Regions from separate parts of the Variovorax humicola genome, predicted to be linked through region 3. Evidence: predicted binding sites of a transcription regulator. Region 3 holds the regulator's gene; each other region holds the start of a gene.
The links. Region 3 encodes sigma-54, which starts transcription at its own class of promoters, with help from an activator protein. Its sites were predicted from a motif close to TGGCANGNAANCTGCTTT; they were not measured.

Region 1 (3,494 bases), on a different contig from region 3:
GGCCAGCCCCGGCCCGCGCGTGTAGGCCACGACATCCACCTCGGCCAGTTGCCGGCCAGCTTCTGCGAACACGGTTTGCGCGAGCGGCAACACGCGCCTGATGTGATCGCGGCTGGCCAGTTCCGGAACCACGCCGCCGTAGGCCTGGTGCATCGCGATCTGGCTGTGCAGCGCATGGGCGCGCAGCAGCGGTGTCGCGCTGCCGTTCGACTCCACGAGCGCAACGCCGGTTTCGTCGCAGGACGATTCGATTCCGAGTACAAGCATCCGGGAAGTGTAGAAGGCGCACGTTTTCAGGGCACGGTTGTTGCTGCATAGCCCTCAACGATGAAATCAGGACTCAGCTTTCTTGTGGCGGCCCGACGCTGCGAAATCGACGAACTCGACCAACTCGCACGCACCGGTGAACTGGTCGGCGCGATCGGCCGTCTGGTGCACGCGCTGCAACGTGAGCGTGGACTGTCGAACGTGCTGCTCGGATCGCAAGGCACGCGCTTTGCCGCTCAACGCAGTGCGCAGATCGGCGAATGCATCCGGCTGGAGCAGGACGTGCGCGCCGGCTTCGAGCGGCTGCGAGTGGAGGGGCGACGCCTTGGCAGCGGCACGCGGCTGTTCAGCCGCATTGCGTGGGTGCTGCCGGGGCTGGACGCGCTGCCCGTCTTGCGCCGACGCATCGCGTCGCTGGAGATCGAAACGGGCGACGCCACGGCTGCATTGGCCAAGCTGATCGCCGGGTTGCTGGCCGTGGTGTTCGAGGCGGCGGACGGCGCGACCGACCCAGAAATATCCCGGCTGCTCGCCGCCATGTTCAACTTCATGCAGGGCAAGGAGTTCGCAGGCCAGGAGCGTGCCTGCGGGGCCGCCGCCTTCGCTGCGGGACTGAACGATGGCACCCGGCAGCAGCAGTGGCTGCAACTCATCGCAGCGCAGGAGCGTTGCTTTCATGTGTTCACGGAGTTCGCAGGGCCGGCGCTCGCGGGGCTTTGGCGCGACAGCGAGCCCACGGGGGAGATTGCCGAACTGGAGCGCCTGCGCCGCGCCGCGATCACGGCTGCGCCTGGCGCGGCGCTGGACACCGAACTGAGTACCGTGTGGTTCGATTGCTGCTCGCTGCGCATCGACGCGATGAAGGCAATCGAGGAACGGCTGGCCGACGACCTGCGAGCGCTGTGCGACCGCAAGATCGCGGAAGCCCGGGCCGAGGCCGATACGAACCAGGCGCTGCTCGACCGGTTGGCCGACGCGACCGAGCCCCCAGTGGCAACGGCTTTCTTCGACGAAGTCGCGCAACAGCCGCCAACCGTCAAGGCCTATGGCCATCAGCTCGAACGCTCGGTGCTCGACATGCTGCAAGAGCAGTCGCAGCGGCTCCAGGCCATGAGCGAAGAACTGGACGCCGTGCGCGCCGGGCTGAACGAGCGCAAGCTGGTCGAGCGCGCCAAAGGCCTCCTGATGGCGCACCGCCGCATGACCGAACAAGAGGCGCACGCCATGCTGCGGCAGGTCGCAATGAACCAGAACCGGCGGCTGGTCGACGTGGCCGAGTCGGTGCTGTCGATGGCGGATTTCCTGCCGGGCAGCAACTGAAATGGTGCGCTGCACAATTGAAGTGCCCCATCGGCGATCGCCTCGACTTGAGCCTCTGACGCCCGCTGTCTATGGGTCTGTAGCTATCACATTCATAGCAAAGCCCCCCAGGAAAACCCTGGCACGCTGCTTGCGTTCAACTTCGGCATGGACCAACGAAGGTCTCCAGGCAGGTGGCATCCAACGAAGGGTGCCGCCCACCGTACAGGACAAAGGCGTCCTTGCCCGCAACGCGCTCGTACTCACTTGAGCGGCGCATGCGTCGCGAGGACGCCTTTTTGTTTTTCTGCTTTGTTGTTTTGACCGGAGTTCGCCCCATGACCGATGCGCTGAAATTCAAGCTGAGCCGACGCACCGTACTGAAAGCCGCTGCCGCCGGCGCGTTCGGCATCGATGCCTCACTGCGAGCCGCCGTGTGGGCGCAAGGCTCGGACAAGCCCGAGAAGGCCGAGGTGAAGATCGGCTTCATTCCTCTCACCGACTGCGCCAGCATCGTCATGGCTTCGGTGCTGGGCCTCGACAAGAAGTACGGCGTGAAGATCACGCTGAGCAAGGAAGCCAGCTGGGCCGGCGTGCGCGACAAGCTCGTCAACGGCGAGCTTGACATGTCGCACGTGCTCTACGGCCTGGTCTACGGCGTGCATGTCGGCGCCGGCGGCCCCAAGAAGGACATGGCCGTGCTGATGGGCCTGAATCGCAATGGCCAGGCAATCACGCTGTCGAAGGCGCTGGCCGACAAGGGTGCGGTCGACGGTCCGTCGCTGGCCAAGGTCATGGCAAGGGACAAGCGCGAATACACCTTCGCCGGCACCTTCCCGACCAGCACGCACACGATGTGGCTCAACTACTGGCTTTCGGCCTCCAACATCAGCCCGATCAGCGATGCCAAGGTCATCGTGGTGCCGCCCCCGCAGATGGTGGCCAACATGCGCGTGGGCAACATGGACGGCTTCTGCGTCGGCGAACCATGGGGCCAGCGCGCCATCATCGACAAGATCGGCGTGACTGCGATCACGACGCAGGACATCTGGAAGGACCACCCGGAAAAGGTGCTCGGCACGCGCGCCGAATTCGTCCGTGCCAACCCCAACACCTGCCGCGCCGTGATGATGGCCGTGATGGAAGCCGGCAAGTGGATCGACGCCAACTTGCAGAACAAGTCGAAGATGGCCGAGACGGTGGCCGAGAAGTCGTACATCAACACCAGCGCCGACGCGATCAACCAGCGCATCCTGGGCCGCTATGAGAACGGCATGGGCAAGACGTGGGACGACCCCAACCACATGAAGTTCTTCGACGACGGCGCGGTGAATTTCCCGTACCTCTCCGACGGCATGTGGTTCCTGACGCAGCACAAGCGCTGGGGCATCCTGAAGGAGCATCCGGACTACCTCGCGGTGGCGAAGCAGATCAACCAGATCGACCTCTACAAGGACGTGGCCGGCGCGATGAAGGTCAGCGTGCCGAAGGATCCGCTGCGCACCAGCAAACTGTTCGACGGGGTCGTGTGGGACGGCAAGGACCCGAAGAAGTACGCCGACTCGTTCAAGGTCCAGGCCTGAGGAGCCCGTCATGGTCAGCGCTGTTTTTCACTCTCCGCTTGAAATGACTGCCGCAACGACGGCCGCTGCGCCGGTGGTTGCGCACAAGCCGAGTGCGCCGCGAACCGCAGTCGCCGCTGCGCCTGCCCGCAAGCCGGTCGACCTGCACCGGTTCTGGATGCGCGTGCTGCCGCCGCTCGCAGGGTTCGGCGTGCTGGTGTTGATCTGGGAACTGGTGGCGCTACGGAGCACCAACGGATTCCCCTCCCCGCTGGAGACCTGGAAGCAGGCGCTCGACGTGTTCAGCGACCCGTTCTACAGCAAGGGGCCGAACGACCAGGGCGTGGGCTGGAACGTGCTGTCGTC
Region 2 (3,494 bases), on a different contig from region 3:
GTGGTGCTGGCGGCGACGCCGGCGATCGTGCTGGTGTCGCTGCTGGTCGTGTCGGGCCTCATGGCGCCGGCGCTGACGCGGCTGGTGGCCGCGCGGCGCTTTCCGATGCTCGAGCACAAGAAAGGACCCTCGTTCATCTGGAGTGCGACCCGGGCGATAGGGCTCACGGTGCTGGCGCTTCTTGCATTGGTGGTGTCGATGCCGCTGTGGCTGGTTCCGCCGCTGGTGCTGGTCCTGCCGCCGCTGATCTGGGGTTGGCTTACCTACCGCGTCATGAGCTTCGATGCGCTCGCCGAGCATGCCAATGCCGAGGAGCGGGCGACATTGCTGCGCACGCACCGGCTGCCATTGCTCGCTATCGGCGTGCTGTGCGGCTACCTGGGCGCCGCGCCCAGCATCGTCTGGGCGTCCGGCCTTCTGTTTGCCGCCGGTTTCTTCGTGCTGGCGCCGATCGCGATCTGGATCTACACGCTGGTGTTTGCCTTCTCGGCATTGTGGTTTGCGCATTACTGCCTCGATGCCCTGGCGCAACTGCGTTCGCAGCGTGCGGCGGCGGCCTATGCCAGCGACAGGAGCCCGGCCATTGCGCAAGACGCGGACCGGGCGATACAGACTCAATGGGGTGCTCCATGACCAGTGAAACGAGCGGAGAGAATACATCGGCGGGGGCCAGGTCCTTCGGCCTGGTTGTCGTCGGCGACGAAATCCTCTCTGGCAAGCGCCTCGACAAGCACATGCCCAAGGTCATCGAATTGCTGACGGCGCGCGGCCTGCAACTGGATTGGGCCGAGTATGTCGGCGATGCGCCCGAGCGCATCACCGCGGTGCTCAGGCGTGCGTTCGCGTCGGGCGACATCGTTTTCTCGACCGGCGGCATCGGCGCCACGCCCGACGACCACACGCGCCAGTGCGCGGCCGCGGCGCTGGGCCGGCCGCTGGCCTTGCATCCGGAGGCGGAGGTGCTGATCCGCGAGCGCATGCGCGACACTGCGGCCGAGCAGGGCATCCCCTACGAGCCCGACCGCCCCGACAACGTGCATCGGCTCAACATGGGCGTGTTTCCGCAAGGCGCGACGATCATCCGCAACCCGTACAACAAGATTCCCGGCTTCAGCGTGGAGGACGTGCACTTCGTGCCCGGCTTTCCAGTGATGGCCTGGCCGATGATCGAATCGGTGCTCGATGCCCGCTATGCCGACCTGTTCGCACGCGGGCAGAGTGCCGAAAAATCCGTGATCGTCTACGGGACGATGGAAGCCACCCTCACGCCGCTCATGGAAGCCGTCGAGCGCACGCATCCGGGCATCAAGGTCTTCAGCCTGCCGAGCGTCGACCACCCCGAGTACGGCCGACATATCGAACTGGGCGTCAAGGGCCACGCCGAGGGCCTGGCCGCTGCCTACGAACAGCTGATCGAAGGCCTGCACAGCTTTGATGCGCGCCTCGGCCCCGAAATGGTGCGATAGAAACTGACGCACCAAAAGAGGAAAATACGCGCCCCATAAGGGCCAAACGGCGTATTCGAAGCCCCTGTCGCCTGCGGTGACAATGGCATAGAAACTGCATCCATTCCCCCGAATTCCTAACCACCCATCACCAAGGAGAATTTGATGGCAAAGACCGTCGCCGACGTACTCAAACTCGTGAAGGAAAACGAGGTCAAGTTCGTCGATTTCCGTTTCACTGACACCCGTGGCAAGGAACAGCACGTCACCGTGCCGGTTTCGGCATTCGACGAAGGCAAATTCACCGACGGTCATGCCTTCGACGGCTCCTCGATCGCTGGCTGGAAGGGCATCGAAGCATCGGACATGCAACTCATGCCCGACCCGAACACCGCCAATATCGACCCATTCTTCGAAGAAACCACGCTGATCCTGACCTGCGACGTGATCGACCCGTCGGACGGCAAGCCCTACGAGCGCGACCCGCGTTCGCTCGCCAAGCGCGCCGAGGCCTACATGAAGGCTTCGGGCCTGGGCGACACGGCCTTTTTCGGTCCGGAACCTGAATTTTTCGTGTTCGACGGCGTGCGCTGGAAGAACGACATGTCGGGCTGCTTCGTGAAGATCGATTCCGAAGAAGCTTCGTGGAACACCGACAAGGAATACGAACACGGCAACACCGGCCATCGCCCAGCCACCAAGGGTGGCTACTTTCCGGTGCCCCCGGTCGACAGCTTCCAGGACATGCGCTCGGAAATGTGCCTGGTGCTCGAAGCGCTGGGCATCCCGGTCGAAGTGCACCACCACGAAGTGGCCAACGCCGGCCAGATGGAACTAGGTACCAAGTTCAGCACGCTGATCCAGCGCGCCGACTGGGTGCAATTGCAGAAGTACGTGATCCACAACGTGGCCCATGCCTACGGCAAGACCGCGACCTTCATGCCCAAGCCCATCGTCGGCGACAACGGCTCGGGCATGCACGTGCACCAGTCGGTCTGGAAAGACGGCAAGAACCTGTTCGCCGGCGACGGCTATGCCGGTCTGTCGGAATTCGCGCTGCACTACATCGGCGGCATCATCAAGCACGCCCGTGCCCTGAACGCCATCACGAACCCCGGCACCAACAGCTACAAGCGCCTGGTGCCCGGCTTCGAAGCCCCGGTGAAGCTGGCCTACTCGGCCAAGAACCGCTCGGCCTCGATCCGCATCCCGTTCGTGGCCAACCCGAAGGGCCGCCGCGTCGAAGCGCGCTTCCCCGATCCGCTGATGAACCCGTACCTCGGCTTTGCCGCACTGCTGATGGCCGGCCTCGACGGTGTCGAGAACAAGATCGATCCGGGCGAAGCCGCGAGCAAGGACCTGTACCACCTGCCGCCGGAAGAAGACGCGCTGATCCCGACCGTCTGCCACAGCCTCGACCAGGCGCTGGAATACCTCGACAAGGACCGTGCGTTCCTGACCAAGGGTGGCGTGTTCACCGATTCCTATATCGACGCCTATATCGACCTCAAGATGCAGGAAGTCACCCGCTTCCGCATGGCGACGCATCCGGTCGAGTTCGACATGTACTATTCCCTCTGAGCGGTTCCCGCCTTAGTGACAAAAGGACGGCTTCGGCCGTCCTTTTTCGTTGACGGGGAACATGCGAATGCCGCGTGCATCGAATTGCACGAAAATGTTTCCCAGCCGCGCACTATCCACACGACCATGAAATCTGTTTCGATCCTGTTATTGCCATTGGCCCTGTTGGCTGCATTGCCGGCGCTTGCCCAGGAGCGCGTGTACCGCTGCGGCAACGAATACACCAACAACGCAACCGAGGCGCAAAAGCGCGGTTGCAAGGTCATGGAGGGCGGCAACGTCACCGTCGTGCAGGGCGCGCGCCCGGCAGCCGTGCAATCGTCCACCGCCAGTGCCGTGAAGTCACCCCCCGGCAGCCCGCGTGTCGAAGGCGTCGACCAGCGCGCGCGCGACGGCGAGGCGCGCACGGTGCTGCAGAACGAACTCAAGAAGGCAGAGGCTCGCCAGGCCGACCTGCTCAAGGAATAC
Region 3 (3,494 bases):
GTGTGGTCACCGCCGCGCCGGGCAAGCTGGCCTACTTCAAGCAGCGCCGCGATGCCCCGGGCGGCGACGAGTGGATCGAGGGCGAATCCGACCGCATCGAATACGACAGCCGCGCCGACAACGTCAAGTTCGTCGGCCATGCCGTGATGCGGCGGCTCATCGGCAGCAAGGTCAATGACGAGAGCAGCGGCCCGCTGATCGTGTACGACCAGAGCAACGACACCTTCACCGTCAATGGCGGCACCGTGCCGCCCGATGCGGCCGTTGCCTCCGGCCAAAAGGGTGCGCGCGTGCGAGCCGTGCTCACCCCGCGCCCCCCCGCCTCGGCTGCGCCCGGCAGCCCGAGGGCCGCCGCTGCGCCAACGCCCCCGGCGCCGGCCCCGGGTTCAGGCCTGCGCTCCAGCACCACGCTCGGTGGGGAAGCGCGCCCGTGATGCGCAACGACAACGCCATGATCGACACCTCCGGCAAGCCTGCGCCTGGGCCCGGCGGTGGCACGGTGACGGCGCTCGCCGGCAATGGCAGCCGCCTCGAAGCATCCGGCTTGCAAAAAACCTACGGCAGCCGCATGGTGGTCAAGGATGTGTCCCTCGGCGTGCAGAAAGGCGAAGTGGTCGGCCTGCTCGGCCCCAACGGCGCCGGCAAGACCACGTCGTTCTACATGATCGTGGGCCTTGTGCGCGCCGATGCCGGCGACATCACCATCGACGGCGAGCCGATCGCCCACATGCCGATCCACCGTCGCGCGCGCATGGGCCTGTCGTACCTGCCGCAGGAAGCATCGATCTTTCGCAAGCTCACGGTCGAGCAGAACGTGCGCGCCGTGCTCGAGTTGCAGTTCGAGACCGATGCCAAGGGCAATCGCGTGCCGCTCGGCGAGGCTCGCATCGACGAGCGCCTGACCGAACTGCTGACCGACCTGCGCGTCGAACATCTGCGCGATTCCCCGGCGCTGGCGCTGTCGGGCGGCGAACGGCGCCGCGTCGAAATCGCGCGCGCACTGGCCACGCAGCCGCGCTTCATCCTGCTGGACGAGCCTTTCGCCGGGATCGACCCGATTGCCGTGATCGAGATCCAGCGAATCATCGGTTTTTTGAAGAGCCGCGGTATCGGCGTGCTTATCACCGACCACAACGTGCGTGAGACGCTGGGCATCTGCGACCACGCTTTCATCATCAGCGACGGGCATGTGCTGGCACAAGGCACGCCTTCGGAGATCGTCGACAACGCCGAGGTACGCAGGGTGTACCTGGGCGAGCATTTCAGAATGTAGGGGCCTGGGCATGAAGCAAGGCCTTTCGCTGCGCGTATCGCAGCACCTGGCGCTGACGCCCCAATTGCAGCAGTCGATCCGGCTGCTTCAACTGTCGACGCTCGAACTGAGCCAGGAAGTCGAGCAGATGCTCGACGACAACCCGTTCCTCGAGCGCACCGCCGAAGAAGCCGTGCGCGAGGAATTCGGGCTCGAAACCTCCGACGCGCCATCGCCGCGCGACGATGACTTTGCGGCCCCCTCCACTGCCAATGGCGCCGACGGCCCGGTCGCCGCCTCCGCCTCGAACGACGCAGACACCTTGGCCGCCGACACGTCCGCGGACGGCCTCTCCGATGTCGAGCCCGACTGGGGCGGTGACGGCACCGTCGACATGCTGCCCGACGACAGCGAATGGGGTGGCGACGCGCCCGCGCGCGCCAACAACCTCGGCGACGACGAACGCGCCGACGCCACCGAACTGGCGCGCAGCCAGGAGTCGCTGCAGACCTTCCTGCACCGCCAGGCGCTCAGCCTGCGCCTCGGCGAAACCGACCGCGCCGCGCTGAGCTTTCTTATCGAGTCGCTCAACGACGACGGCTACCTCGAGGACTCGCTTCCCGCGCTGGCCTCGGGCCTGGCCGGCGACGACAACGACCAGTTCGACGACCTGGTGCACCGTTTCCAGATGGCGCTGGGCCTGCTGCAAAGCCTGGAGCCGGTCGGCGTGGGTGCGCGCGACCTCGGCGAATGCCTGGCCATCCAGCTGCGCGCGCTGGCCCGTGCCGATGAATCCGAAGACGAGGCACAAATCCGCAATGTCGCCATCGCCATGTGCAAGCTGCCGATGGACCTGCTCGCGCGCCGCGACTTCAGGCGCCTGGCCGCACTCACGCGCAGCAGCGAAGATCTGGTGCGCGCCGCGATGCAGCTCATCGCGCGGCTGGAACCCAAGCCGGGCCGACGTTTCGTGGACGTGGAGCGCAATGTGGTCGTGCCCGACGTGATCGTCACCCGCACCGGTCGCGGCGCCACGCTCAGGTTCCGCGTCATGCTCAATCCCGACGTGATGCCCCGGCTGCGCGTGCACGACATCTACGCCGGCGCGCTGAAGGCGCACAAGGGCGAGGGCAGTCAGGCGCTGTCGCAGCGGCTGCAGGAGGCGCGCTGGTTCATCAAGAACATCCAGCAGCGATTCGACACCATCCTGCGCGTCAGCAACGCCATCGTCGAGCGGCAGAAGAACTTCTTCGTGCACGGCGAACTGGCCATGCGCCCGCTGGTGCTGCGCGAGATCGCCGACGAACTCGGCCTGCACGAATCGACCATCAGCCGCGTGACAACCGCGAAATACATGGCGACGCCCTACGGCACGGTGGAACTCAAGTACTTCTTCGGCTCGGCTCTGGGCACGGAGACCGGCGGCAATGCGTCGAGCACGGCGGTGCGGGCGCTGATCAAGCAGTTCGTGTCCAGCGAGAACATCAAGAAGCCGCTGTCGGACAGCCAGATCTCCGACATGCTGAAAGAGCAGGGTATCGAGTGCGCGCGGCGCACCGTGGCCAAGTACCGCGAGGCGCTGCGGATTGCGCCTGCGAATTTGCGCAAGGCGCTTTAGGGCTTTAGTCAGGCGTCGTTTCGCGGACGTGGCGAGTAGGCCACGTGCGCAACCACATTCAGGCGATCTACGAGAAGCTGCGCGCGGGTCGGCAATGATGGGGGCGGTGCCGCGTGGCGGCGCATCGGCGCCGGCCGGGTTCCAGCGCGCCATGTGCATCTTGCGGTTGATGGCCAGCGCTTCCATGAACTACGGCACCAGCTAAAGGCGCGCGACTTCCACGGCGATGTAGCCGGCGTTCTCGCCGGCCCCGCAGAACAAGATCCAGAGAGCGAATTTCGCGTGGTAGGGGTCGTTCTCGTGGCAAGCATGCTCTCGAACGGAATCTGCGCATCACATTCCGAATTTCACTTTGCCCCGGGGGGCGGCGAACCAGCTTCCCAGCTGAAAGCCATTTATCGCCCTGGGCTGCGAGAAACATCGTGGCCACTGCGCTGTCCTGCTGCTTCACCGGCTCATAGGCGGCCAGCATCTAGGGCGACTCGCCGGCGTTCGCCGCACGCTCGCCTATATGTGGGCACGCGCCACCGCGGCCCTGACCATCCGGCCTGATCGGCGCTCCACCAAGTCACGAGTTCGTGTGAGCAGTTGCGCACAGGTCATATTTCATCGCAACATCAAAAA

Region 1: a site for sigma-54 is predicted at 1,707-1,724, ahead of WKW80_RS10500 (CmpA/NrtA family ABC transporter substrate-binding protein). Genes of this name have one in related genera too.
Region 2: a site for sigma-54 is predicted at 1,550-1,567, ahead of glnA (type I glutamate--ammonia ligase). Genes of this name have one in related genera too.

What each region holds. Positions count from the first base shown of each region.
Region 1 covers NZ_JBBKZV010000004.1:365,083-368,576, forward strand. The annotation lists gene tsaD (tRNA (adenosine(37)-N6)-threonylcarbamoyltransferase complex transferase subunit TsaD) at 1-267, opposite strand, end outside; gene WKW80_RS10495 (nitrate- and nitrite sensing domain-containing protein) at 328-1,587, shown strand; gene WKW80_RS10500 (CmpA/NrtA family ABC transporter substrate-binding protein) at 1,905-3,149, shown strand; gene ntrB (nitrate ABC transporter permease) at 3,160-3,494, shown strand, end outside.
Region 2 covers NZ_JBBKZV010000001.1:646,183-649,676, forward strand. The annotation lists gene WKW80_RS03105 (EI24 domain-containing protein) at 1-633, shown strand, start outside; gene WKW80_RS03110 (competence/damage-inducible protein A) at 630-1,466, shown strand; gene glnA (type I glutamate--ammonia ligase) at 1,611-3,026, shown strand; gene WKW80_RS03120 (hypothetical protein) at 3,153-3,494, shown strand, end outside.
Region 3 covers NZ_JBBKZV010000024.1:57,122-60,615, reverse strand. The annotation lists gene lptA (lipopolysaccharide transport periplasmic protein LptA) at 1-434, shown strand, start outside; gene lptB (LPS export ABC transporter ATP-binding protein) at 434-1,273, shown strand; gene rpoN (RNA polymerase factor sigma-54) at 1,284-2,870, shown strand.